Regions from separate parts of the Paenibacillus sp. MER TA 81-3 genome, predicted to be linked through region 1. Evidence: riboswitches for the same ligand, from Rfam matches in the RefSeq annotation. Region 1 holds a riboswitch; the other holds the start of a gene.

The links. A riboswitch is a leader RNA that binds a small molecule or an ion and turns the genes downstream of it on or off. The one in region 1 is predicted to bind cyclic di-AMP.
Region 2: linked by a shared signal. The riboswitch ahead of M3650_RS02765 (CAP domain-containing protein) and the one ahead of M3650_RS10240 (TrkH family potassium uptake protein) in region 1 are both predicted to bind cyclic di-AMP.

Annotation. Positions count from the first base shown of each region.
Region 1 covers NZ_JAMAWB010000006.1:134,379-145,133, forward strand. Annotated here, with positions in the region: gene uvrC (excinuclease ABC subunit UvrC) at 1-805, shown strand, start outside; gene M3650_RS10220 (phosphoenolpyruvate hydrolase family protein) at 903-2,102, shown strand; gene M3650_RS10225 (Tm-1-like ATP-binding domain-containing protein) at 2,209-3,417, shown strand; gene M3650_RS10230 (phosphoenolpyruvate hydrolase family protein) at 3,438-4,271, shown strand; gene M3650_RS10235 (CPBP family intramembrane glutamic endopeptidase) at 4,496-6,187, opposite strand; cyclic di-AMP (ydaO/yuaA leader) riboswitch at 6,428-6,586, shown strand; gene M3650_RS10240 (TrkH family potassium uptake protein) at 6,645-8,003, shown strand; gene M3650_RS10245 (potassium channel family protein) at 8,042-8,710, shown strand; gene M3650_RS10250 (GntR family transcriptional regulator) at 8,790-9,197, opposite strand; gene M3650_RS10255 (hypothetical protein) at 9,342-10,178, opposite strand; gene M3650_RS10260 (LysR family transcriptional regulator) at 10,261-10,755, opposite strand, start outside.
Region 2 covers NZ_JAMAWB010000002.1:111,046-121,800, reverse strand. Annotated here, with positions in the region: gene M3650_RS02795 (endo-beta-N-acetylglucosaminidase) at 1-2,519, shown strand, start outside; gene M3650_RS02790 (TrmB family transcriptional regulator) at 3,240-4,022, opposite strand; gene M3650_RS02785 (hypothetical protein) at 4,102-4,419, opposite strand; gene M3650_RS02780 (DUF1361 domain-containing protein) at 4,416-5,036, opposite strand; gene M3650_RS02775 (tagatose 1,6-diphosphate aldolase) at 5,525-6,559, opposite strand; gene M3650_RS02770 (class I SAM-dependent methyltransferase) at 6,820-7,632, shown strand; cyclic di-AMP (ydaO/yuaA leader) riboswitch at 7,721-7,853, shown strand; gene M3650_RS02765 (CAP domain-containing protein) at 7,860-8,591, shown strand; partial or broken gene arsB (ACR3 family arsenite efflux transporter) at 8,662-9,572, shown strand; gene M3650_RS02755 (hypothetical protein) at 9,756-10,061, shown strand; gene M3650_RS02750 (FUSC family protein) at 10,303-10,755, shown strand, end outside.

The sequences.
Region 1 (10,755 bases):
TGCCCGTGTCACGCTGGATGAGAAATTCAAGCTGCTTGAACGCAGCGAGGAACGGACGCTAGGGGCGGCCGAACGGCTCGGCGCTGCGCTTGGCATCGGCTCAGCACGCCGCATCGAAGCGTTTGATAACTCGAACATCCAAGGGTCTGATCCAGTCTCAGCGATGGTCGTATTTATCGACGGCAAGCCGGCCAAGAAAGAATACCGCAAGTACAAGGTACGGACAGTTCAAGGTCCGGACGATTATGAGACGATGCGCGAAGTGATTCGCAGACGGTATGAACGGGTGCTGAAGGAACAGCTGGAGCAGCCTGATATGATCGTGGTTGACGGTGGCAAAGGCCAAATGTCAGCCGCCTTGGACGTACTTGAGAACGAGCTGGGCTTAGCCATTCCGGTATGCGGCTTGGTGAAGGACAACAAGCATAAGACGGCGCAGCTGATGGCTGGCGATCCGCCAGAAGTCGTTCCGCTTGGACGCGACAGCCAAGAGTTCTATTTGCTGCAGCGCATTCAGGATGAAGTGCACCGCTTTGCCATTACGTTCCACCGGGAGCGGCGGGCGAAATCGATGGTTACGTCTGCGCTCGATTCCATTCCCGGCATCGGCGAGAAGCGCCGGAAGATGCTGCTGAAGCATTTCGGTTCCTTGAAGAAAATACGCGAGGCTGCGGTCGAGGATTTCCGTCAGGTTGGTATCGGCGAGAAGCTGGCGCGAACGATATTGTCCTCGCTGCGGGATGAGGAAGAACAGCACGAGGCAGTTGCGGATGATGAGCCGTACGAAGAAAAGATCAGAGAATAAGTGAGCAAAGGCAGCTTTGTGGGGAACTTCCTGCAAAGCTGCTTTCAGGTTTAGATGGATTTTTACCTCGGGAGAGGGTCCGAAAGGGTGTGTTTTCGTGTATTTTGATCGCGATACAATAAGGAATCAGCTAAAAGTACAATTAAAAACAAATGGACATATTATTGGCGTAGCGTCTGGAGCAGGCATTACAGCCAAATATGCGGTAAAGGGCGGAGCTGATTTCATTTTAGCCTTGAACTCAGGACGTTTTAGACAGATGGGATTGAGCTCCCTTGGAGGATTACTGCCATTTGCTAACAGCAACGAGCTAGTTATGGAATTTGGCTCTAGAGAGATTATTCCTATCGTAAGAGACGTTCCTGTCATCTTTGGACTCTGTGCGACCGATCCAACCATTAACTTAGAAGATTATATGGAAACCATTCGTATGAAGGGCTTTTCTGGAATAAATAACTATCCAACCGTAGGATTAATGAACGGGCAATTTGGTGAGGCTTTGAAGGAAGAGGGGAATTGTTTTGAAACAGAAGTTAAGGCGATCAGAATAGCGAATGAGAAAGATCTGTTTTCGATTGCTTTTGTATTTGACCAAGAGCAGGCACGAGACATGGCTGCTGCTGGCGCAGATATCATTTGCGCTCATTTAGGTTTTACAAAAGGCGGTATTTTGGGCGCGAAAAAAGTTTTATCCTTAAAAGCTGCTGCAGAGATGGCGAGAGATATTTTTCGTGCTTGTGATGAAATAAATCCCGATGTATTGAAGATGATCTATGGCGGTCCAGTCAATACACCTTCCGATGTGAAGTATATGTATGATAATACAGAAGCTGTAGGGTATTTGGGTGGTTCTTCATTTGAACGAATTCCTTCTGAAGCAGCGATTACGAAAACGGCTATCGATTTCAAGGAGGTTGGACTTACTGAACATGACAAGCTCCTTCATAAAATGCTTGAGGGTGTGACCAAGCACTATGATTATGTTCAATTCGTTAAAGAGTATGTAGCTGCGAATTACATGAATGAGATTTCTTTTGCAGAACTGGCTTTGGTAGCTCATATTTCAAGGACGTATTTAAGTTATTTGTTCAACAAAGAAGTTGGATGTACGTTTCCTGAGTATGTAACAAGGTTTCGAATCAATAAAGCAACAGAGTTAATGAAACAAAATCATATCGAGTTATCTGAAGTTTCCGAACTTGTGGGATATAATGACTACGCCCATTTTAGTAAAACGTTCAAGAAACAAACGGGGCTTTCCCCCCGAGAGTATCAACGACAGTACAAAAACACATAAACACCATACAAATCTACATGAATCATCAAGCATAAAACTCTATACTTGAATTGTAAGCCGGCTTAGTAGTCCTTCATACTTCCACTTTTACGAGGAGGTCATTATATTGAAAACAGTTGCGATAGTCGGAACATTTGACTCCAAAGGAAAAGAATTTTCTTTTGTGAAAGATATTCTGCAAGGTCTTGGGTTGAATACGCTTACCATCCACAGTGGAGTATTCGAGCCCATGTTCGTCCCAGATATTTCGAATGAGGAAGTAGCCAAGGAAGTTCATGCAGATATTCGTGAAATCGCCTCCAAAAAAGACAGATCTTTAGCAACGGAAATTCTTGCAAAAGGTATGGAAAAACTAATTCCCAGACTATATGCGGAAGGGAAATTCGACGGAATCATCTCCTTTGGCGGTACCGGCGGCACATCCATTGTAACGCCGGGAATGAGAGCGCTGCCAATAGGTGTGCCGAAAATAATGGTGTCTACCGTCGCTTCCGGGAACGTCTCGCAGTATGTAGGGACTAGCGATATTATGATGTATCCATCCATAGTCGATGTATCGGGGCTGAACTCGATTTCAACGAAAATCTTTACCAATGCAGCCCTTGCGATTGCAGGCATGGTGAAATATGAGGTCGATTATAAAGTTGAAAAAAAACCGCTTATAGCCGCTACCATGTTTGGACTTACAACCCCTTGCGTCAACCAGGCTAGGGAGTACTTGGAGGCACATGGGTATGAAGTGATTGTGTTCCATGCCACAGGTACTGGCGGCAAAACGATGGAAAGATTAATTGAATCTAATTTCTTCGATGGCGTGTTGGATCTCACCACAACAGAATGGTGTGATGAACTGGTAGGCGGTGTGTTGAATGCAGGACCGCATCGGCTCGAGGCAGCCGGGCGCTCTGGTGTGCCTCAAGTTGTTTCGACAGGAGCATTGGATATGGTCAACTTTGGGCCGTTTGACACGGTGCCGGAGAAATTCCAGGATAGAACTTTTTACAAGCATAACCCGACCGTGACTTTAATGAGAACGACGGTTCAAGAAAATAAAGAATTAGGCAAGATCATATCCGAAAAATTAAATAAGGCGACCTCTCCAACCGCATTAATGCTGCCTTTAAAGGGTGTTTCCGGGCTGGATGTGGAAGGACAGCCTTTCTATGGAGCAGAAGAGGATCGTGCCTTATTTGATACGCTCAGAAATAATATTGACCGAAACGCCGTAGAGCTCATCGAATTGGACTATGACATCAATGATAAACATTTCGCTTTAGCGGCAGCTAAAAAGTTAATCGAATTGATGCAAAAATAGAGAAATGAGGAGGAAGCAAAATGAAACAAACTCGTCAAGAAATCATAAACCAATTGAAAGAACATGTAGCTAAAGGTGAAATGATTCTAGGAGCCGGAGCAGGTACGGGGATTTCTGCAAAAAGCGGTGAAGCGGGCGGAGTAGATTTAATCATTATTTACAACTCGGGAAGATATAGAATGGCTGGCCGGGGATCGCTTGCAGGATTATTGCCTTATGGGGATGCTAACCAAATCGTTGTAGATATGGGAGCGGAAGTATTGCCAGTTGTGAAGCATACTCCAGTGCTTGCAGGCGTGTGCGGTACAGACCCTTTCAGAATGATGGAAGTTTTCTTGAAGCAGTTAAAAGAACAAGGGTTTGCAGGCGTGCAAAATTTCCCGACCGTTGGCTTGATTGATGGCGTCTTTAGAGCGAACCTTGAAGAAACCGGGATGGGCTATGATTTAGAGGTTGATATGATTCGGAAAGCACACGAGCTTGATTTGCTTACTACCCCATATGTATTTGATGAAGAACAAGCTATTAAAATGGCTAAAGCCGGTGCGGATATTTTGGTAGCGCACATGGGCTTAACAACAAAAGGAACAATTGGCGCGAAAACCGCATTGACTCTTGAGGATTGCGCTAAGCGCATACAAGCCATTACCGATGCGGGCAAATCTGTAAATCCAGATATTATGGTCATTTGTCATGGCGGTCCGATTGCTGATCCGGAAGATGCTCAATATATTTTCGATAACACCGTTGGTGTGGATGGATTTTTCGGTGCTTCAAGTATTGAACGGTTTGCCACAGAGGTTGGTATTAAACAGCAAGCAGAAGCATTCAAACGTGTTAATTTAAAATCGTAGAATTTATAAACTTTTCAGGGGAAGCCATAGGTTTCCCCTTATTTACGCTTTTGTAGAGTTACTTTCCCTCGCCCATCCATTCGGCTATTAGATTGTCAAAAGTATGGGGCTCCGCAAACATCGGATTATGTCCGCTATGCTCAAAAATCACTTTCTTCACGTTCGCATAAGTGTCATTTATCAGATCCCATAACGAGACCGCAGCAACCTCCGCTTGTTTTGCTCTATGACATGGGTAACATGTTCACTTTGCGTTGATGAAGATTCTTTAAGCCGTATATAATCAGCACCGGCAGTATCAAGTATAGCGCGCCGAGCGCCGAGCCAGACACGGTTCCTCCCAGCAAGTAAGACATGCTCATCAGCAAATTATCCAGCATGAGGTGGGCGAACAATGCGGTCCAGAAGCCGTGCCTCAGCATGATGTACAAGAACATAAAACCCATAATCAACAGTTCAACCGGCCGGGAGTAGAACGGGAATATCGGATAAGTGACATGTCCGAAAGCCCAGATGAGCGTCGGGATGAGACCAGCTATCCATGGATTTCTCACCCAGCGCTGCAACAGTCCCGTGCCGAACCAGCGATAGACGCCTTCTTCCGATATCGCAGCCATCCAAGCGAGCAGAGGATATAGCGCCGGCAGCCTCAAGTTAAGCGGAGACTGTGATGCATCTGTCGTCGACCATGCGCCAAATCCCGTCTCCAAGGCGGCGAAGATAAACGTCTGCACTCCAAGCAAGAGCCCTGCATAGACCGTGCCGAGCCAGAAGGCACGGGGCAGCACCGTACCGAACTCCGGACTGCTCCAGGTTGGCATCAAGCGCCGATGCTTAGACTGATCCCACAAGCGTGTGCCTGCTAGCAAGGAGAAATAGAGCACCACTCCCTGAAGCACTGTAATTCCGCCTTGGACGATCAAAGCGTACTCCATACGGATCTGTGCGGCAGGCACCCCGAGTTGAAGCGAGATGAGGCCAGGCAGCAGGTTCCAGATATGAAGCAGAGAGATTCCGCATGAGACGATGGACAGTGTGATTATCGTACCGGAGCGGAATCGGATAAGCTTGCGGTAACGAATGCACGCGACGAGCGCGAGAATGCTGAGCAGCAACGACATCCATGTATAACCAATTTTATAAATGGACGAAGCGGTGGCGGTCTGCTGCAATTCCTCTGTTTTATAGCTTAGCGGCACCTCCCATACTGGCTTGGCTGTGACGACGTCGTTGTTGTGAAAGTGTACGACGAAGTCAAGCGTTGCGCCGCCAACTTTGGCTTTGGGCACCGTGAACCGTATTTCGTCCTTGCTGTTCAAGCTTTCTTGCTGAATGTTCAACTCGGATGATGACCAGCCCAATTGTTTTATGGTCTGTTCCGCCACGGCGCGATAGTCTAACGTTCGGGAGACGACGGAGTCATCCGCGGCAGTCGTTGGGCGTCCGGTGAAATTGAAGCCGATAATCTGGCCGCTCGTCATGTTGACATCGATGCTCAACACATCGGGGCGGCCTCCGCGTACAACGGAGAGCAGGACTTGATACCTATCATACGGAGCCTTGCGGCTCCAAGGCTGGAATGCTTCCGTCAAACGTTCCTTGCTGATATATCCAGCCAGCGTGGAATCCGTCTGATACACGACTGTCGGGTCAGCACTTCGCAACGTCAGTTCGGATCTCCAAGACTGCTGCTTCATGTACTGAATCGCCTTGTCTACCGCCTCCGTCTTCGTAATCATTGAGACCTGTGCGCCTTCCTCCGGGCTCACCTCGGATTGCAGTAAGGGAATAATAACCTGCACGGTGAGAAACACTATGAACCCAACGATGGAAGCAATAAGTAAAGGCTTGGTTATGTAATAAGAAGGTGCAGCCTGATTATGAGCATCATGGTGTGCTTGATGGGTAAAAGACATCTTTTTTCCTCCATTTAGTCGTATATACGCAGTTCTCTTTTATTATTGTATCCACTTCATTTGTGTAAAGTCCAGCAGAGGAATGAAGCTACGCCTTGATAATGAAAGAGTTCTCGATACATTTCAAGAAAATGGGGTTTTGTAAGCGCTATTTAACGTTATTTTTCAGCCTATTCAACTGAATTTGTTCGATCTCTGACTTTGTGCGCGAGTAGGGAAACGTATATAATCTCGTTATGAATTGCATACATGCCGAGTTTCGTCAATGTACGAAAGCGGGGGAACCGATTAATGGGGTGAATTTCGCGTATGACGGGTCATAAGAACCGTCTGCGAATAGGGCAGCCTGAACGTGCCCGAATCCGTCAGCTAACCTCGTAGGCAAGTGCGTCAGGATACCAGCGATAGCATTGGATTTCCAGTGCTTTTTTTCGTGGACAAAAAGAGGTGACACCCCTTGAAGCTTTCAAGGAAAAATAGGATTTTACATTTAACGCCGTCACGCATACTTGTCGTTGGATTTGCATTAATTATTTTATTAGGCGCATTTCTGCTTATGCTGCCGATATCAAATTCCAACGGACAGCCGCTTTCTTTTGTTGATGCGTTTTTCACAGCAACATCAGCAACCTGCGTGACCGGGCTAGTTGTGGTCGATACAGGCACCAACTTTACGGTGTTCGGGCAAGTGGTCATTATGCTGCTCATTCAAGTCGGCGGGCTTGGCTTCATGACGATGGCGACGTTGTTCGCGCTTGCTTTTAAAAAAAGAATTTCGTTAAAGGAACGTCTTATTTTACAAGAAGCGCTTAATCAAGGCAGCATGGAGGGAATTGTCCGCCTTATCCGCAAGGTGCTGCTGTTTGCCTTCTGTATCGAAGGAACCGCCGCCATTCTGTTTGCGACGCGTTGGGCGTTCGACCTGCCACTCGGACAAGCCATTTATTTCGGGATATTCCATGCGGTGTCATTGTTCAACAATGCTGGATTCGACCTGTTCGGTTCGGTGTACGGACCGTTCTCCAGCTTAACGAGCTATGTGGGAGATCCGGTCATTAATACAGTGGCTATGTTGCTCATCGTACTGGGCGGGATTGGCTTTATCGTATTGTCCGATGTAGTGGATTATCGCCGTACCCGCAAATTGTCGCTGCATACGAAGATTGTTTTGACAATGACCGGACTTCTTATTGTTATCGGCACAGTCGTTATATTCATATTTGAATTTACCAATACACGCACGCTCGCCGGTTTAAGCGGGTGGGAGCAGTTCTGGGCTTCTTTGTTCCAGTCTGTCAGCCCGCGTACGGCCGGCGCGAATACCATCGATATCGGCGCCATGCGCCAAGCTTCCCAGTTTTTTATGATCATACTGATGTTTATTGGGGCTTCGCCCGGTTCAACCGGGGGAGGGATCAAGACAACGACGTTCGCCATTCTTGTCGGTGCGGTCATTACGATGATTCGGGGAAAAGAGGATATCGTCATCTATCGCTATCGCTTGGCGAAGGACAGAATATTCAAAGCCGTTACATTGACCTTGTTGGCGTTGTTCCTGGTCATTATGGTCTCGATGATATTATCGACGACAGAGGACCATCCGTTCCTTATGATTTTGTTCGAGACGACGTCTGCCTTCGGCACGGTCGGCTTGACAATGGGCTTAACGACGGATTTGACCGATTTCGGCAAGGTGCTTCTATGTTTGACGATGTTTGCCGGGCGATTGGGGCCGATAACGCTGGCCTATGCGCTCGGACCGAAGAGCGAGCGGGAACTGTACCGCCATCCGGAAGGCAAGATTACGATAGGGTAAATAGAGAATAGTAATGGATGAAGGAGTTAATAGCTATTATGGAGTTGCAGCAGTTTGCAGTAGTCGGGATGGGACGATTTGGATCGAGCCTCGCCAAGGAACTAGTCAGACTAGGACATCAAGTGCTGGGCATCGATAAAGATGAAGAGGTAGTTGCGGACATGACGGGCATGGTGACCCATGCCGTCGTGGCGGATGCGACGGATGAAGATGTGCTCCGCTCGCTCGGCATTCGCAACTTTGATTGCGCCATTGTTGCGATTGGCGATGACATCCAGACGAGCATCCTGGTCAGTATTCAGATGAAGGAGCTTGGCGTCAAGAAGGTAGTCGCCAAGGCGCTGTCTGACCTGCATGGCCGCGTGCTTGAGCGGCTTGACGTAGATCGGGTTATTTATCCCGAACGAGACATGGGAATCCGCGTTGCCCATCAGCTTGTGTCTCCGAATTTGCTCGATTATATCGAGCTGTCGAAGGAGTACACGATTGCTGAGCTCAGTGTGCCCGGCTGCATGCAGGGGATGTCGCTGAAGGAGTTGAACCCGCGGGCCAGATTCGGCTGCAGCATCGTCGCGCTCAACAAGCCGGAAGGCATCATTATCGCCCCGTCGGCCGAGGCTGTCCTAGATGAGCGGGACATTATGGTCATGATCGGAACCAACAATCAAATTGAGGATTTCGAAGAATCGATTATGTTGAAAAAATAAAGAACACGCCGCCTGTTTGCCCGTCCATTGACGGAGTTAAGCGGGCGGCGTTTTATTTGTCTATGGGATACACAAACTGTCACTCCTGTATGTTCAAAATCATGTTGGCAAGCTGTTGCTTGTCAATTTCCAATGCTCTCGCTTCCTGAAGAATGCGCGGCAGCTCAACCTCTGCGAACTGGGCGCGGCGTTTCTCGCGCACGAGCCGCTTCGCTCCTTGGCGCACGAACATTCCCACACCTCTTTTCTTGTACAATATGCCTTCGTCTACAAGCAAATTAATGCCTTTGGCAGCCGTGGCTGGATTGATTTGCAGCACTTTGGCGAATTGATTGGTGGAAGGCACTTGGCCTTCTTCCTCTACGGCACCGCTCAAAATGTCATTTGCAATCATGTCGGCGATTTGCAAATAGATCGATTTGGACTCATCCAACAGCAATGGATTCACCTCGTTTCGTCCGGTTATCGTACTTACTCCACGCCGCATGCGCGGGCAAGCATTATTTCATGACCGCATTGGTTCATTACTTATGTAACTAACTATAGTTTCTGAAAATAAAAAAAGCAAGAGGCGCGATAACGCCTCTTGCCTGCAGCCTGCCATTGCAACCGTCTGCCGACGAGGCAGCTGTTACAGAAAAATCTTCGTTAAAATGAGCAGCAGCACGAAGTAAAGGGCGATGCTGCTTGCGACGCACAAAAACCGGTTGTCGCGCGTCACTTCCGCCTGCTCCATCGTCTCGGATACCGTCATGATGACGGAGGTGAACCAGACGATGCCCGCGATCGCGAGCGACAGGGAAGTGAAGCTGATGAGCATCATGAGGAAGGCGACCAAGTAGGCCGGACCGTAGGGCATTTGCATCGCAGCCAAACGGACGAGGAACGTCTTCACGTCCGAACGCTGCACGCCCTTCCAGCGGCTCACGAGCCAGAGCGCGCCGAACAAGGCGGCGAGCGTAATAATGTAAAGCAAGACGAGCTTGATAAATAAACCGATAGACTCACCTGCGTTTAGATAAGCGCCGAAAGGATTAAGCATGGACATGAGACCGCTAAATATGCTAAAAGCGAACAAGGCAAAGCCAATTGCCGAAGCCGCCACTGCAATGACGCCGTACAGCCAGTCGGAGGCTGGCTGAAGAGCAGAGGCTTCCGTCGGATGCTTCATCAATTGAACGGCGCGCTTCATATCAAAAGCTGATTCCCGCTTGACCCCGAATGAAGCTCCACCGTACGAATTGGAACCATTCGCGTTCAATGGTTGGTTAGGCACTTGGCCCGGAGCCGCATAAGGTGCCGAAGCGTCCATCGCTCCAGCAGCGGCGGCTGTCTCCCGGTGACTGGCGATATCTTGGCGGACTGCCGATTCCTTCTGATCGGAAGTGCCGCTTAAGGCTGCCTCCTTGGAGCAGGTGTGGGGCTCATGCTCATCCAACTTCTCCCCACAACGGTTGCATACATCCATCTAACATCATCCTCCTGAAAACCCCTAGATTAGAAAAGTTTACTTTTTTCTTTTTCTATTTCAATTTCGACAGCAAATGACATTATTCCTTCTTGAAAATGTGATTCCATGTCGTCGCCGCCTGCGTCGTTTCTTCAATGAACCGTTTGGCCGCATGGCTTAAGGCGGCTTGCTCGGCGTATACAATAGAAGTGATGCGTTCGGTTTGCTTCAGCTCTTTTAAATGAATGGCGACCAATTTATTGTCCTGCAGCCATTCTGAGCGCAGATACGACTTCGGCAGCAGTGCAGCGGCATGGCTCGTCGATAGCAGCCGCACGATCGCCTCGAATGAATCGATCTCCATCCGGATATCCGGCATGATGCGATAGCGGCGGAACAGATCGTCGATGAGCTTGCGGTACCAGGAGCCTTTGGAGAACAGCAGCATAGGCAAGCCGTTCAAGCGGGCCATCGACCAGTCGCGGCAGTCTGCCAAGTCATGATCTTGCGGCAGCACCAGCTGCAAATGGTCTGCAAACAGCGGGATGCATATGAGGCCTGGTTCACGTATGGCATCAGCTACGAGCCCTAGATC
Region 2 (10,755 bases), on a different contig from region 1:
CCTACCGGTATAATGACAGCTTTAGCCGCAATATTCTGAAGTTCTGGCAGTATCAAGATATTTATGCTTCTTGGCACGGATTGCCGGTGTACGGCTCGCCGACAGAAGAAGGGGAGCATGAATATGGAGTCGTCAACATTCCTAACCCGGCCTACACGGATGCGGCGCACCGCAACGGCGTCATCAGCCTGGGCTGCTGGTTCTGGCCGCGCAACATTGACTTTGGCGAACTGGTTGAAGTGACGGAAGACGGTCGGTTCCCGATTGCCGATAAGATGGTTGAGATGGCTCATTACTTCGGGTTCGATGGCTACTTCATCAACCAAGAAGCTGCCATTAGCGAAGAGCATGCCATTAAGCTGATAGAGATGCTGAAATATTTGCGCGATCGTGGCATGTATGTCAGCATTTATGACTGTTTGAGCCCAACGGGGGAGCTGCAATACATTAACTATTTCAATGAAAAGAATGCTCCTTGGGTTATGGAACAGCAAGATGGGCGCAAAGCGAACGACAGCATTTTCATCAACTATGCGTACACGCCCGAACGGTTGGAGAACAGCAATTCCTATGCTCGAGAAATCGGCCTGGATCCATTTGAAGCGCTGTACTCGGGCATCGAGAACGACAAGTTCCGCTTCGAACGCGGCAACGAGTTGAAGACGGTGTTCCGTGAAGATGCTTCCCGTACGCCACGCACCAGCTTGGCCCTGTTCGGTACGGATATGGTATGGCATAGAGCGCCGAATCCGTCGGACCCGAACATGCAGAAATACGTCGAGCACCGCGAGCGGCTGTATTGGTCCGGAGGGAATGGCAATCCTGCGCAAAGCGGTCGGGCCATCGGCGCTGAATCCGAGAGTTGGGACGGTATCGCGCACTTTATTGCGGAGCGTTCCGTTATCGGTAACTATCCTTTTGCGACGCGATTCAACAACGGTCATGGCTTATCCTTCTTCCTGAATGGACGGGTGGCATCCGCCAAAGGCTGGAACAACATGAGCGCGCAAGATATTTTGCCGACATGGCAGTGGTGGACTGCATCGAAAGGGGAACCGCTGGCGGTCGATTACGATTATGGCACGGCATGGAACGGAGGTTCCTCTGTAAAGGCCGAGGGCGTACTGAGCGCCGGCATGGCAACGGATATCCGCTTGTTCAAAACCGAATTGCCGGTTCAACAAGATGTGGAACTGACTTTCACGTACAAGACAGAAGTAACGCATCAAGGACGTTCGGGCATGGAGATCCCTGCGAATGCGATTGGCGTGCAGGCGCTTCTATTCTTCACAGACGAACCTGCAACTCCGGTCGTTGTCGATTGCGGTGCAGGTGTTAGCAAGGATTGGACGACGGTGACAGCTAACTTAGGAACATATAAAGGACGAAGCATTGCAGCGATCGGTATGCGCATCGCTTCTGCCTGGAGCGAGGATGCAGAAGTGAAGGTCAATCTTGGCGAGTTGAAGCTGACCGCAGGCGCGGGGATACCGGCACCGAAGGCTCCATCTCAATTTAAGGTTGCTCAGGCGTTCTTCGACGACAAGCAGGCATCTTTCTATCTGTCGTGGGATTTTGCTGAAGATTGCGATACCGATAACACATGGTATTATGATCTGTATCGTGTCCGCGATGGGGAACGTGAAGCGATTGGCCGCATCTTGGATAGCGTCTACTATGTGAAATCGATCGACCGCCACGGGGAAGAGACGATTACGTTGGAAGCAGTGGCTGTGAACGTCGAGGGCACGGAGAGCGAGGCCTCCGTCATCACTTGGCAGTGGGGAGATGGGGAACGGGCTGAATACAGCTATGAGCCTATTCCAGCAGAGCACATCGTGCCGCAGTTTAATGCGGAAGAGGATATCGTCCTTGAGGCCGGCTGGTCCCGTTATTTGAATGTCCGTGTTACGCCTGCTACGGCGTCCAACCTGGCATTGACCTGGAGCTCCAGCGACGAGAAGGTTGTAGAGGTAGATGAACGCGGTCAGCTTACAGCCATAGCGCCAGGAACCGCGTCTGTCACTGCGCAAGCTGGGGAAGTGATGGGCGAAGCGGGCATATCGTTCCGTGTCGACGTCAAGGTTGTCGCACCTGTTGCGCCACCGGAGCAAGGCGTGTCGCTGCAAGCTGAACAGTACGACCGTTCCAACGGTCTGTTCATTCCGGGCAACTACGTTCATGTGCGTGATTTGCATTTTACCGATTGGATGGCGTTCGATAATGTTGACTTCGGCGAGCAGGGCGTATGCAGGATTACAGTTCGCGCTGCGGTATTGACCGAAGATACACGCATGCAAATGATGCTTGGCGGACCGGAAGGCAAAGCCGTAGTGGATATGGAGCTTCCGCTGCACGATGGCAAGCTGGCTCCGTTCTACAAGGAATATACGATAGAGCTGGCGGAACGGCTGACAGGCAAGCAGAATCTGCACATTGCATTCACGAATTCGAATATCCGTAAATGGCAAGTGCGCGATGCGGGCATTTGTGATATCGATTGGATTCATTTTTCATAATGGAGTCACGATTTCGAAAGAGGCCGCTTTATCCCGTGATATCAGGGCAGGGATCTAATATAAGATGAATTAGATTAGTTTCCTGTTGAAGTAAGCTTCATGAAGTGAGCTCCATTGGAAAATATACAGTCAAATGTGCGGATTAGACGGTTAGTCGGCACGTGGACTGTATTTTGTACAGTGGATTGAGCTGTTTTTCAGCGATTGGTGCGAAATGGGGGCAAAGCACTGGATGAAATCCAATGGAACTTTCTTCGGAAAGAGGATACGCGTTAATCCATTGTACGAAATCCAATGCAAGCTTAGACTCGGAGGCACGAACCAGCCCTCAGCTCAGCATTTGCTCTACTATGTTCAAAAAGAAGGCGAGGCCAGCGTGTGAACGGCGGTCTCGCCTAATGATCTTACCGGCAATGATGCCTGAAGCGCCTCAAGTAAACGCCCCTCCATTCACGTCCGTCACGCTGCCCTGTGCCTCTTAGACAACCCGTATTGCATGGAAGAACTCTTTACAATACGCATCATATACCATTGCCAAAACAGGCTGCCCGTCCTGGTGATCAGGCAGAGGGACATGGACCAGAATGCAAAGCCCTGATGTAAATGAACGCCTCCATCGACTGAATCAAATACCCAGTAGGCATATAGAGTTCTCCTTGTTAATAATCGTATTCATAAATACTATTATGATTCAGTTAAAAAAAGAGGGAATACCGAAGGTTATTCAAGGATTTCCCTGTAAGGATTGATGATCTTGTCATAGTGCTCCCCATACTTCTCTGCCAATTGATTGCCGAAATCCCGCTCAATCCGATCCATAATGACGTCGTGATAGAAGCCGTTTTGCAGCAGCTCGACCACGGAAGGATGATCGGTTTCCAATGCGGACAGCTTGAGTGACTTGCCGAAGCTGCCAATGAGCGCGGAACGGGAGTCGCAGAGAATGGAAAAACGTCTGGGTTCCAGATACTTCCACCCTTCGCTCCGCCTATGCACCAAAACATGCTTTAATCGGGTATGGCATTCGCCGGTAGAAATAACCGTTACAGCAACACCCCGTCGTTCCGCCTCCAGCAGCGACTCTTCGAACCAGCTTACATCTTCCGCCCATATGTCCGCCACGATGCTTTTATCTGCATTGGACAACAAACGTCGAATGGTCGTTTCCAGCGCTTTATCGCCCTGCCAGTTATAGAACGACGCGGACTTCCGTGGAGGGGACTGCAATTGCTCCAGCAGCGTGTGGGCTGTCTGTTCAAAATCCGTCTTCAGCAGTCGAACGAGCTGCTCAATGGGCACGGCGCCGTATAAAACAGGTTCGGCTTCAACCGCCCGGCACATTCCTTTGTCTGTCAAAGACCGGAGTGCCGCATACACATTTGAGCGGGATACAGATACTTTTTTGGCCACCTCATAACCCGATATGTTCGGTACTTCATGCAGTACCAAGTAGCATCTTGCTTCCAGATCGGATAAACCGATTTTCCGAAGTTCATCAATCAAATGAGTTGCCTCCTTTTTGAAATGTTTATTATAGTGTTATTTTAAAATACTACTTTTAGTATATCAATACATTGTTCAATTATCCGGGAGATGAAAGCCACCCAAAAAAGACGAAGAACAACAAATATTGTATAAGAATGAGGACATAAACTCGTCTCCAAACTTTTCGAGCTTGCGGATCTAATCGCTCAAAAGCATAGCCTGCACGTTTTTCTAATTTTATAATTTGATAAACATACATATTAAGACCAAACAACAGTATAAACCCAATACAGCCCCACAACACAGATTTTTCATAACGATACAGCAGTCTTGAAACGTAAACTTGTGTAAATAACATAACAACACCTATCGTGATCATCCATACCGTAAATAACCAAGTGTAAGTGTCATTCATAACGAATTCCGCCTTGAATCTGAAAATAACCACCACATGATGAACTGCAGCATACTCATCCAACCTATGAATAGCAAAGAATCCCCATTGATTGAACTCAATACCTGACTGACTAACGAGAATGGCTCTGCAAATAAATGAATAGAGTGAAAACGCAGAAATCTTCCTATGTAGACCCCAATGCTGCACAGGATTATAAAAGCCAATAGGATCGTCTTGCTCCACTTTATATGTAAGATAAGACTGTGAATCTGTTTTAACATAAGAATGTAATAATAAATAGCCAATACTACTCCGCTTATTAAAACAAAAAAGTTCCACCATTCCTCAACAATCAAACCTTTTTTAAAATTAAACTCAAAAATTTTGAGATGAATGAGATCCGTTATCACGTAAAGGACATTAGGGGATAACAGTATAAAAACAATATAAAAAGCGGCACTAACGGGGATTTCCCGCTTGCTCTTTGCTTTAAATAAGGGCAATAAAAAAGCAAGCTCCAAAGCGGCAAAAGCCAGAAACATATTTAAAATCATAAATGAATAGGCCGTATCAAAAATGATAAGCATCAGTATATAGGCGAAAAAACAAAGTCGTGCTTTTGCGCGTTCATCCATAAGAAACCTCCTTTACATTGATCCGGGACTGCTGCAGATGAGGTCAAGCCGATTACATCGCATGTATAAGCACGAGGTGAGTGTCCGCCCTTGTTGTTCCATCCTACGCTGAAAATATGGCTGCACGATACACAAATATTGTAGCAAAATGGCTTAAAAAATGATATTTATGAACCTTACAGGACACTTACACATTTTGTAATGTGGAGTTGATGTGAATCTGACGTTTCATTCCCGCATCTCTTCCCGAACGGGCCGGACATCTTGGGGTATGTGCGCAGGTTCTATATATACATACTCGACATCGAATATTCCTGAATATCCGAACAAATCTCCGAATTTCGGATTGGCAACGCGCCGTTTTTTGCTACCGACATCTCGATCTCCACAGCAAGATGCTGATGTGTGCCGATGAGGACCGAACGACGCAGCAAAGCCCCTGTCCGTCTTGGACAGGGGCAGTCTTAAATCAATCGCCTGCAGTGCTCTTATGATTCGGTAATGACGATCTGATCCTTGCCGCCATACACCGTCCACCAAGGCTTCGCCGCTTGCTGCAGCACTCGATTCAAATGCTCCATGCGCTGCACGCCTTCATCCTTCAGCCATGCGCGCAGGCCAGTATCGCCATTCTCGCCATACACGGCAATGCCGTCTTGCCAAGTGGCGCGGCCACAGAGCACGCCTGAGAACGGAACGCCTGCTTCGCCAGCGAACTCCAGCGTCTCAATGAAGTCCTCGTTCGAGACGCCGCCGCTCAAATAAATAAACGGAACCGTCGCAATTGACGCCGTATCCCTAAAGTGCTGCAGCGCCTCTTCGCGCGTATATACCGCTTCCGCTTCATGGCCCCGGTTCGCTGCCGTGCCAGACACGTATGTCATGTTGACCGGCACTTCGACCTTGAGACAGTCGAGGTGATACTGCGGCTTCGTGAATTCGCGCATGCTTTTCTTCACTTTGTCCGGCTTCACCTTAGCGTATTCCGGACCCTTCGCATCGGCAATGTCGTCACAATACGTGACCGGTTCGAAGAAAAACGGAATATCGTTCGCCTTGCACTCGGCGCCGACACGCTCGATGAACGCGTGCTTCTGGTCGTTAATGTGCGCCGCATCGTCTGGGTCGTAGTACATCAATATTTTGATGGCGTCTACGCCTTTGTCCGCATATCGGCGAACAGACCACTCCGGCAGCAAGTCGGGGAGGCGCCCTTGGACGGTAGCGTCATAACCGGTCTTCTCGTAGGCGATGAGCAGTCCTGACTGCTTATCACGCGCTTCCGCTGCGCTCCAGCCAAATTCCGGATCTAGCAGAATGGCCGTGCTGTATGGGGTCAATTCCTCGGTTACGGCCACCTTGAATTCTTCCACATGCTTCACGTCGGCTTCGTGGCCGAGCGCCTTGGTCAGCGACTTCTTCAACGAACCGCGCTGATCGAGCGCTGTTGCAATGACCAATCCGTGTTCGTCCGACAAGCGTGTTAACGCTTCGTATTTGCCTTTTGTCATCTTGACTTTCATACCAAGCACCCCAATCGTACATTTTTCCTTCACTACTTCATTACATCAATATTCCCATCATGAAACGTTTCATGATGAAAAAATGACAAATACAGAACATTCATGAACGATTTTCAACAATAATTCAAGTCTTTTCGTTGTGACTCTGCTTCCAGCTCCATTTGAAACGGTGACGTTAGCTCTAGAAATGAATTGTAAGAATGTGCCACTGCGTGCTATATTCAACTGATATATCGGACAATAAGGGGGAAGGGATGTAGATGAGTCAAATGATAAACTATTATTCTTCGTTCGACGAATGGGGACGTCTCGAGCGGGAACCTTTGGAGTTCACGGTCAATTGTCATTATATTAAATCGCACCTCCCGGAAAAAGGACACATCCTAGATATCGGGGCAGGTCCCGGAAAATATGCGATAGAGCTGGCGAAATCCGGATATGACATCACATTGGCGGACATTACACCAAAGCTGGTCGAAAGCGCACGAGAGAAGGTACGGGAATACGGGCTTGAGCGCCAGTTTCAAGGCTTTGACGTTGCCGATGCGAGAAATTTGCAGTTGTATGCCGATGAGCAATTCGATGCTTCTTTGATGTTAGGCCCATTGTATCATTTGCAGCAGGAGGAAGACCGGGTTAGCGCTACTCAGGAATTGCATCGTGTGACAAAGTCAGGCTGCCTTGTCTTCGTCGCATTCATGCCGAGAATGAGGCACGTGGCAACTTCGCTGTTATATCCGCAGCATTGGAAGCCCAATGACACAATAGAAGGGCTGACCGAGTTTATGTGCACCGGAATTTTCAATCATAGCGACGAAGGAAGGTTTACGGGAGCCTATTATTTTCCCATAGAAGAAATTGAGCCGTTTATGGAAGCGCATGGGTTCGAACAAGTTAAGCTCATCGGATCGGGCAGCATTGCGGGCTTGATGAAGCCGGAGCACTGGCAATATTGGCGCGACCAAGGGGAATCAGCGTTTCAATCGATCATGCAAATTGTTATGGATGCAGCAGACAGTCCATACATCCTAGGAACCTCGTCTCATTTGTTGTATATAGGGAAAAAAGTATAGGCTGAACTTCTCAGATGGTTATATTTTCTTTAAATAACATTAAATATAAAATGAATCGAACGGGAATCCGTGTTACGATCTGAACGTACCAAAAATAAGGCCGAAGCTCATCTGAGCACGGGGGAACCACACATTGGGGTGAAGTCGCATAGATGCGGCAGGGGTAATCCTCTTTGACCCGAACCCGTCAGCTAACCTCGTAGGCTGCAAAGGGAGAGATAATCTGAATGAAAAGTACGTTCAAGAAAGTCGTTATCACGGGAGCACTCGTTCTGGCACCAGTCGTGGCAGCAGGTTCGGCAATGGCCGCTCCGCTGAATGTTGCAGCTCAAGCACCTAATCAAAATCTGACGAACATCGATTGCTCCGGCTTCGATTTCAATACGATGCTGCAAGGCAATGAGCAGAACAATCAGAACTTGACCGATATGTTGAACAAGCTGTTTCCTAATACGAAGCCTGTAGTCACACAACCAGATGCTGCGGTACCGAACAAGAGCAAGCCTGAACCGGCTACTCCGGCGCCAAGCAAGCCAGCACCAACAACACCTGCAACAGGTACGGCAAATCCGAATCAAGGCGTGACGGCTAACTCCGATTTCGCCGCGCAAGTGGTTGATTTAGTGAACCAAGAGCGTGCCAAAGCAGGACTTGAGCCATTGAAATCGGACGCGGCGCTTACTAATGTCGCAATGGTGAAGGCGAAAGACATGTACGACAACAATTACTTTGATCATAATTCGCCGACCCTTGGCTCTCCGTTCGATCTGATGCAGTCCAAAGGGATCCAATATCGTACCGCTGGCGAGAACATTGCCAAAGGACAACGCACACCGGAAGAAGTAATGAATGCGTGGATGAACAGTGAAGGTCACCGTAAAAACATTCTGAACGCAAGCTATACTTCAATCGGCGTTGCATACTACAATGGTGAGTGGGTACAAGAATTTACAGGATAATGACGAACTTTGAAGCCGAAGCCTGCAGAGCAATCTGCAGGCTTTATTTTGCGCTCGTGAACGGAAAACGATGCAGTTGACGTTATGGATCTTTCTCGCTATGGCGCTTGGCGTCGGGATCGTTTCTATATTTCCGGGATGGGGCGTGTATTCAAAGACGTTAAGGTGCTGATCTTATCACTCGTGCAGAACTGGATTATCGGCCCGCTTCTCATGTTCTTGCTGGCGATTCTTTTGCTGCCCGACCATCCTGAATATATGGTTGGTCTCATCTTGATTGGCCTCGCACGCTGCATCGCAATGGTCATCATATGGAATGATCTGGCGCAGGGAGACACGGAATATGCTGCAGGGCTAGTTGCGTTCAACTCCGTATTTCAGATGATATTTTTCCCTATCTACGCTTATGTATTCGTGACTGTTATTCCAGAGTGGCTCGGAATGGAAGGAGCCATCATATCGATTACGATGCTTGAGGTTGTGCAATCGGTATTCATTTATTTGGGCATTCCATTTCTGGCAGGCGTGCTGACCCGGTTCGTGTTGGTGCGGGCGAAGGGCAAGGAATGGTATGAAAAGTCGTTCATTCCGCGCATCAGTCCGCTGACATTAATCGCTTTGCTGTTCACGATCGTCGTGATGTTCTCCTTGAAAGGAGACATGGTCGTCAGCCTTCCGCTCGATGTTGTCCGGATTGCGATTCCGCTGCTGCTCTATTTCGTTTTGATGTTCTTCATCTCGTTCTTCCTAGGAAGACGAATCAGAGCAGGTTATCCGGTGTCGACTACACTGGCATTCACGGCAGGCAGCAACAATTTCGAATTGGCGATTGCGGTTGCTGTCGGTCTATTCGGCATCCATTCTGGAGCAGCCTTTGCCGCGGTCATCGGACCATTGGTCGAAGTTCCGGTCATGATCGGACTAGTTCGGATCGCTCTGCGGATGCAATCCTTATTCCCAACCAAATCAAAACATCCATAGAGAGTGAGGAAATCGAAATGACAGCGAAAAAGACGATATATTTTTTCTATGCGGGCAAATCCTGCAAAAGCCAGATGGGAAACGGCAGAAACGGACAAGTAATGGCAAGTTTCTGTGCTGATACCTAAAAATTGCGCATATGGTGAAGTATATCTCATTACAGTAAGAACGGAGGTTCTTCCCTTGCACAATAATCCTGCTCACCAGCAGTTGGTTTATCAGGCTGACCCCGCGATGGTTCAAGCCATGCATTCGGCCAGGGAAAAAGTTCACCATGTCTGCAACATGTATAAGGATCGGCATGTGCGAGTTCAGACGGTTGACGGTCAAGTATATGATGGGGTCATCTCAAATGTCGATAGAGATTATCTTTATTTGCATACCCAGCATCCCATGCCGCAACGCTCACTGTACGGTTCGTATTATTTTAATAACGACGTCATTTTGCCATTGGTGTTGTATAATTTGCTGGTCATTTCTTTGTTATAGTCATCAGACAGCGTCTGCTGCACGGTTGAAACAAAAGAGTCCTTGTACACTAAAGTGCAAGGACTTATTTGCGCGTCCGCAGCGTCCATATTAAAATCGGCCGCCCTCGCGCGCTCTTACCTCCTGATGCTTGATACAGGGAGACTTGCCGTATACAATAGGAAGGTACTTCATCTCGATACCAATAGAGAAGGAGTAAGTGAATATATTGCGTCATATATTAGTTAAAGGAGGGGTGACTGTGGCATTTGGCGCTAGAGTATTGAAGACGGGGATCGCGGTTACCCTGTCGCTATATATCAGTATGTTCCTGCAATTCAAGACACCGGTCATTGCCGCGGTAGCTGCGATCTTCGCGATGCAGCCGTCCATCTACCGTTCTTGGCGTTATTTTCTGGACCAGTTCCAGACTAATACGGTTGGAGCAGTAGTAGCATTATTGGCGGGGATGGCCTTTTCCAATGCACCGATTGCGGTAGGTATCGTCTGTATTCTGGTCATTATGATATGTTTGAAAATGAAAATGGAAGAGACCGTCGGTCTGACGCTCGTGACGGTCATTACGGTAATGGAAGCCTCGGGACAATGGGATTATGCATTGATTCGATTCGTGCAAATCCTGATTGGCATCGGTTCGGCGTTTCTCATTAACATTTTGTTCTTCCCGCCGAATCCGAAGGTTCAATTCATCGGG